DNA from 2 places in the Cryobacterium sp. Hz7 genome. Region 1 is predicted to be linked to the other one. Evidence: predicted binding sites of a transcription regulator. Region 1 holds the regulator's gene; the other holds the start of a gene.
The links. Region 1 encodes HspR, which represses chaperone genes until heat shock. Its sites were predicted from a motif close to AAGTTGAGTCNNNNNGACTCAACTT; they were not measured.
Positions count from the first base shown of each region.

Region 2: E3N86_RS00495 (ATP-dependent Clp protease ATP-binding subunit) is a predicted target of HspR. The motif match lies at 1,480-1,504, and genes of this name have one in related genera.

Region 1 covers NZ_SOFB01000058.1:8-3,416, reverse strand. Annotated here, with positions in the region: gene E3N86_RS15695 (nucleotide exchange factor GrpE) at 1-252, shown strand, start outside; gene E3N86_RS15690 (DnaJ C-terminal domain-containing protein) at 245-1,252, shown strand; gene E3N86_RS15685 (heat shock protein transcriptional repressor HspR) at 1,255-1,689, shown strand; gene E3N86_RS15680 (class I SAM-dependent methyltransferase) at 1,716-2,852, shown strand.
Region 2 covers NZ_SOFB01000004.1:10,495-13,903, forward strand. Annotated here, with positions in the region: gene E3N86_RS00490 (aminobutyraldehyde dehydrogenase) at 1-1,311, opposite strand, end outside; gene E3N86_RS00495 (ATP-dependent Clp protease ATP-binding subunit) at 1,552-3,409, shown strand, end outside.

The DNA.
Region 1 (3,409 bases):
GACCTGGTCGAAGACTCGGCGTTCAGCACGATCGCCGCGAAACTGCGGGGGAGCGTCGAGCGCCTGGGCGTGAAGTCCTTCGGCACGGTCGGCGAACCGTTCGATCCGACCATCCACGAGGCGATCTTCCAGCTGCCCACCGCGGGCATCGAGTCGGAGACCGTCGGTGACGTGATCGAGACCGGCTACTTCCTCGGCTCGTCGCTCCTGCGCGTGGCCAAGGTCGTCGTGCAGGTACCGAGCGATGGCTAGCCAGGACTGGTTCGATAAGGACTTTTACAAGGTCCTGGGTGTGTCAAAGGACGTCACCCCGGCCGAGCTGAAGAAGGCCTATCGCAAGCTCGCCCGCACGTATCACCCGGACTCCAATCCGGGCAACCCTGCGGCCGAGGCGACGTTCAAGGAGATCAGCGAGGCACACTCGGTGATCGGTGACCCTGCCCAACGCAAGGAATACGATGCTGTGCGCGCGATGGGCGGTGGGGCCCGCTTCACCGCCCCGCGCCCCGGTGGCGGGCAGGCCGGAGGCTTCGATGATGTCTTCGGAGGCATGTTCGGTGGGGGCGCGCGGCAACAACAGCCCGGCTACTCCTATGAGCAGGGCGGTTTCGACGACCTCCTCGGCGGCATGTTCGGCCGCGGTCAGGGTGGCGGCGGTTTCGGCACCTCGAGCGGCGGGTTCCGCGGCTACGGCGGGCCGACTCGCGGCCGCGACGTGATCGCGTCGACAACGGTCGACTTCATCACGGCCACGCACGGTGACCAGATCACCCTGCAAACGCAGGATGGCCGCGCCATCAAGGTGAAGATCCCGGCCGGGGTGGCCGACGGGCAGAAGATCAAGCTCCGCGGCCAGGGGCAGCACAGCCCTGACGGCGGCGAGTCCGGCGACATCGTACTCACGGTGAACGTGCGCAAGCACCCGGTCTTCGAACGCGATGGGCTGAACCTGCGGGTCTCCGTTCCGGTCACGTTCGTCGAGGCCGCGCTCGGCGCCACTATCGAGGTGCCGACGTTGGGCGGAGCGCCGGTCAAACTGCGCATCGCCCCGGGCACCCCGAGCGGGCGCGTGCTGCGCGTCAAGGGGCGTGGCGTCGTGACGCCCAAGGGCACCGGGGACCTGCTGGCGGAGGTTCAGGTTGCCGTTCCGTCTCATCTGTCGAAGGACGCCGAAGAGAAACTCGCGGCCTTCGCGGAAGCACTGCCGAAGGAGAATCCGCGCGACGAACTCCTCGCGAAGGCGAGAGACTGACGGTGGACGAGAACACCCGGGTTTTCGTAATCTCGATGGCCGCCGAGCTTGCGGGCATGCACCCGCAAACGCTGCGCCAATACGATCGCCTGGGGCTGGTGAGTCCCGACCGCACCCCCGGTCGGTCTCGCCGGTACTCGATGCGGGATGTGGCCAAGCTCCGCGAGATCGCGGAGCTCGGTGCCGAGGGTGTGAGCCTGGAAGGGATCCGTCGCATCATTGACCTCGAGGACCACGTGCGCACGCTCGAATCGCGGCTGCGCGAATTGGAGTCTGCGCTGGCCGATGAACTGCTCAACCGTCCGGGCCGCCGCATCTTCGCGGCCGGCTCGGCCGGTGAGGTCATCTCGATGCGGGCCGGTACGCGCACGCGCCGGTCCAACCAGATCGTGATCTGGCGCCCCTTGGGTTCCCGCCCGATCGGCGACGAGAAGTAGCCGCACCTGCGGGCTAGCCTGAGGCAATGCCTGATTTTTCCTTTGACCGCCTGAGGCGTTTCCCCGACGTGGAAGCGGACAATCTCTTCGCCGTGGATGCGAGCGACCGCCTGATCCTCGACGAGGCGGCCGGCGTGCTGGCCGAGGCAGGATCCGGCGAGGTCGTGGTGATCGAGGACCGCTATGGCGCTCTCACCCTGGGCGCGGCCGCACTGGCCGGGGCCCGGGGAATCCGGGTGCACCAGGATGTCCTCTCTGGGGAGTTGGCCCTCACCCTGAATGCGGCCGACGCCGGACTCGCCGATTCCTACCGCTCCCTCATCCTGGGCGAAGAACTGCTGACGAACGCGCGGGTGGTGCTGATCCAGCTGCCGCGCAGTCTGGCGGCGCTCGATGAGTTCGCCGACGCCATCCGTCGTTTCGCGGCACCGGATGTGGTGGTGATCGCCGGCGGACGCATCAAGCACATGACGCCGACCATGAACGCGGTGCTCCGCCAGCACTTCGGCGAGCTGCAGGTCTCGTCGGCCCGGCAAAAGTCGCGGGTACTCAGGGCAGCGGCTCCGACTGCCTCCGCAACTCAGCCGACGGTGTCCACCTGGCCGAATTCTGTGGAGCACGCCGACCTGGGACTCACGATCTGCGCCCACGGGGCTGCGTTTGCCGGCGCGACCGTCGATATCGGAACGCGCTACCTGCTTGAGTTCCTTGATCGTATGAAAACGGATGCTCGGAGCGCCATCGACCTCGGCTGCGGCACCGGGGTGCTCGCCGCCACCCTCGCCCGACGCCGTCCCGCCCTGCGGGTGACCGCCACCGACCAGTCGGCCGCGGCCGTCGCCTCCGCGCGGGCCACCATGGTGGCCAATGCGCTCGCCGACCGGGTCACGGTCGTGCGGGATGACGCGCTCCAGAGCCAACCGGATGCCTCGGCCGAACTGATTGTGCTGAACCCGCCCTTTCACATCGGCTCGTCGGTCCATGCCGGCATAGCCCTGAAACTGTTCGAGGATGCCGGACGAGTGTTGCAGCCCGGTGGTGAACTGTGGAGTGTGTGGAACACCCACCTCGGTTATCGCCCCGCGCTGACGCGATTGGTCGGGCCGACACACCAGGTCGGTCGGAACGCCAAGTTCACCGTCACGGTCTCGACCGGACGCTGAGACGCGCCGGACCGCCGTGAGGCCCGCACCTGGGGGCTTCCGCCAGGGCGCCGGAGCCGACACGCCCGGGATGCGGGAGGGAGTTGCGCACCCCCAAAATTCACCGTAATGTCTCTCTAGTCACCCCACAGGTGCGGAAAGCCGCAGAGCTTCCCGGCCTCAAGTGGGACGAAGATTTAGTTTTTTCTCGAATATCCTCCCGACTAGGGAGAGTTCGGGTTTAAACCAAAATAATATCTCTCTTCGGCTGGTCGTCAGGTCGCGTATGTAGATGATTTCGAGTCGCTTTGGCGCACTCGGAATCGGCTGCTTTCCGTGATTTGACAGAGATTAGTCGGGTGGGTAAGTTTTACAGGTTGCCTCGAAGCGACAGCCCTTGGTGGGTTTGAAGTCGAGTGCGTCCGATCCTTGAGAACTCAACAGCGTGCACAATGTCAAATGCCAAAAACCTCGGTCGTAGGGCTCCTTTCTAGGGGGTACCGCGGAAGAGATTCCTTTGGAAAACATTTAAACAACAAAGCAAGTCAGTAATGATTTGTTCTGTCAGTTTCAAACTT
Region 2 (3,409 bases), on a different contig from region 1:
GAGATGGGTGTTGATCCACACCGCGCCGAAGTCGAGGTCGCGGGAGACCCGCATGGCCGTGGCGTGGTCGAGGGTCCACACGCTGGAGGCGAGCGCGTAGTTGACATCGTTCGCGAGCGTGACCGCGTGCTCCTCCGACGTGAAGGGCTGCACCGTGATCACCGGGCCGAACGTTTCCTCCTGCACGATCGCATCCGTTTGGCGCACCTGAGTGACGACTGTGGGCTCGAAAAAGAAGCCCTCGGTGCCGACCTGGTGTCCGCCGGTGGCAATGACAGCGTGGTCGGGCAGGGCCGCGACCTTGCGCGAGACGTCGCCGAAATGGTTGACGTTGTTGAGCGGCCCGAAGTAGTTGTCGGCGTCGTCGGCCGACCCGGTAGTGCGGCTGCGGGCCTCGGCGACGAGTGCGTCGACGAACTCGTCATGGATGGACTCGTGCACGAGCACTCGCGTGATGGCCGTGCAGTCCTGCCCGGCGTTATAGAAGGAGAAGTCGGCGATGGCGGCGGCGGTCACGCTGACGTCGACGCCGGCGAAGACCAGGGCCGGCGCCTTGCCGCCGAGCTCGAGATGGGCCCGCTTGAGCGTCTTCGCGGCGCCGGCGGCGACGGCCATACCGGCCCGCACGCTGCCAGTGATCGAGACCAGGCCGGGTACCGGATGCTCGACGATCGCGGCCCCGGTGCCGCCGTTGCCGAGCACGATGTTCATCACGCCGTCGGGGAGGATGCCCTGGCTGATCCGGGCGAGTTCGAGGGTCGACTCCGGGGTGGTGTCGCTGGGCTTGAGCACGAGGGTGTTGCCGGCCGCCAGCGCGGGGCCGATCTTCCAGATGGCCATCAGGAAGGGGAAGTTCCACGGGGTGACCTGCCCGACCACGCCGATCGGTTCGCGGCGTACCCAGGAGGTCATGCCGGGCAGATATTCACCGGCGGACTTGCCCTCGAGCAGTCGGGCGGCACCGGCGAAGAAGCGCAGCTGATCGGCGCCGGCCGCGACCTCGTCAACGGCGATCGTGGCGCGAGGTTGGCCCGTGTTGCGGTGCTGGGCCTCCACGATGGCGTCGCTCTCGGCATCGATCGCGTCGGCGAGGCGCAGCAGCGCGCGCTGCCGCTCGGCGGGAGTGGTGCGGCCCCAGGTGCGGAAGGCGGTCTTCGCGGCGGTCATCGCGTCGTCGACGTCGGCCGCGGTGGAGACCGGGGCCCGGGCAACCCGGCGTCCCGTTGTGGGATCGACGATGTCGAGCAGCTCGGTGCCGGAGGGAGTGACAAAGCGGCCGTTGATGAAGTTTTTAAGGGTGGGGGTGGCCACGGGCCTGATCCTCTGCGCTGAGTGTAGAAACGGGTCTTTTGTTCGGTAAGTATGGCATCCGACAGAGGAATTCGGATACCCGGATGAAAACTGGGTCGTGATGGGGCTGCCGCCGTAGCACCGCCGAGTTGTCTTCGGACCGCTGGCGCGTTTTCTCGATGTCCCCTAAACTTGAGTCCAACAGGCTCAGCTTTTTGCCGACCTGCGACGAGAGCGGCCGGCCCGAGAGAGGATCTTCCGATGCAAGCAGGTCAGCAACCGCCCCAGGAAGAAGCGAAGACGGCGTTGGAGCAGTACGGTGTCAACCTCACCGAGATCGCCCGGACCGGCAAGCTTGACCCGGTGATCGGGCGGGACGCGGAGATTCGGCGGGTCAGTCAGGTACTCACCCGCCGCACCAAGAACAACCCGGTGCTGATCGGTGAACCCGGCGTGGGCAAGACCGCCGTTGTGGAGGGACTGGCCCAGCGCATCGTGGCCGGCGATGTGGCCGACTCCCTCAAGGGCAAGCAGCTGGTCTCCCTCGACCTGGCGGCCCTGGTGGCGGGGGCCAAGTATCGCGGCGAGTTCGAGGAGCGGCTCAAGGCCGTGCTCAAGGAAATCAACGACGCGCAGGGGCAGATCATTACCTTCGTCGACGAGCTGCACACCCTGATGGGTGCCGGCGGCGGCGAAGGGTCCGTGGCGGCCTCCAACATGCTCAAGCCCATGCTCGCCCGCGGCGAGTTGCGCCTGATCGGTGCGACCACGCTCAACGAGTACCGCGAATTCATCGAGAAGGATGCCGCCCTCGAGCGCCGGTTCCAACCGGTGCTGGTCGACGAGCCCAGTGCGGAAGACACTGTGGCCATCCTGCGCGGGCTCAAGGAGCGCTACGAGGCCCACCATAAGGTGTCGATCGCGGACTCGGCGCTGGTGGCCGCGGTCTCCCTCTCCAACCGGTACATCACCGCCCGCCAGCTGCCGGACAAGGCCATCGACCTGATCGACGAGGCGGCCAGCCGGCTGCGGATGGAGATCGACTCCGCTCCCGTGGAAATCGACGAACTGCGTCGCAGGGTGCAGAGGCTGGAGTTGGAAGAGCTTGCGCTGAAAAAAGAGAAGGACGACGCCTCTAAGGCTCGCCTGGGGAAGTTGCGTGCTGACCTTGCCGAATACACGGTGGCCCTTGCTGAGCTGCAGGACCGCTGGGACAAGGAGCGTTCCTCGCTCAACCGGATCGGCGATCTGAGGAAGCGCTTGGTGAGCACCCGCAGCCAGGCCGAGGTGGCCGAGCGCGAGGGCAACCTGGAGAAGGCGTCCAGGCTGCTCTACGGCGACATCCCGGTGATCGAACGGGAACTCGCCGAAGCGGAGCAGACCGAGCAGGATGGGCCGCGGATGGTCGGTGACCAGGTCACCGCGGAGGACATCGCCGCCGTGGTCGCGATGTGGACCGGCATCCCGGTAGGGCGGCTGCTGCAGGGCGAGACGGAGAAGCTGCTGAACCTCGAGGGTGAGCTCGGGCACCGCTTGGTCGGGCAGAAGCAGGCCGTGCGCGCGGTCGCCGACGCCGTGCGCCGCAGCCGGGCCGGCATCTCCGACCCGGACCGGCCGACCGGTTCGTTCCTCTTCCTCGGGCCGACCGGCGTGGGCAAGACGGAGCTGGCGAAGGCGCTCGCCGAGTTCCTCTTCGACGACGAAAAGGCGATGGTGCGCATCGACATGAGCGAGTACGGGGAAAAGTTTTCCGTGTCCCGTCTGGTCGGGGCTCCTCCCGGCTATATCGGCTACGAGCAGGGCGGGCAGCTGACCGAGGCCGTGCGCCGCCGCCCGTATTCGGTGATTTTGTTCGACGAGGTGGAGAAGGCGCATCCGGAGGTCTTCGATGTCTTGCTGCAGGTGCTCGACGACGGCCGGCTCACGGATGGCCAGGGCCGCACCGTGGACTTCCGCAACACGATCCTGGTGCTGACCTCGAACCTCGGGTCGGCGTTCCTGATCGACCCGGTGCTCAGCCGGGACGAGAAGGAGGCGGCCGTGCAGGCACTCGTGCGCAAGACGTTCAAGCCCGAGTTCGTCAACCGTCTCGACGACATCGTCGTGTTCGAATCGCTGT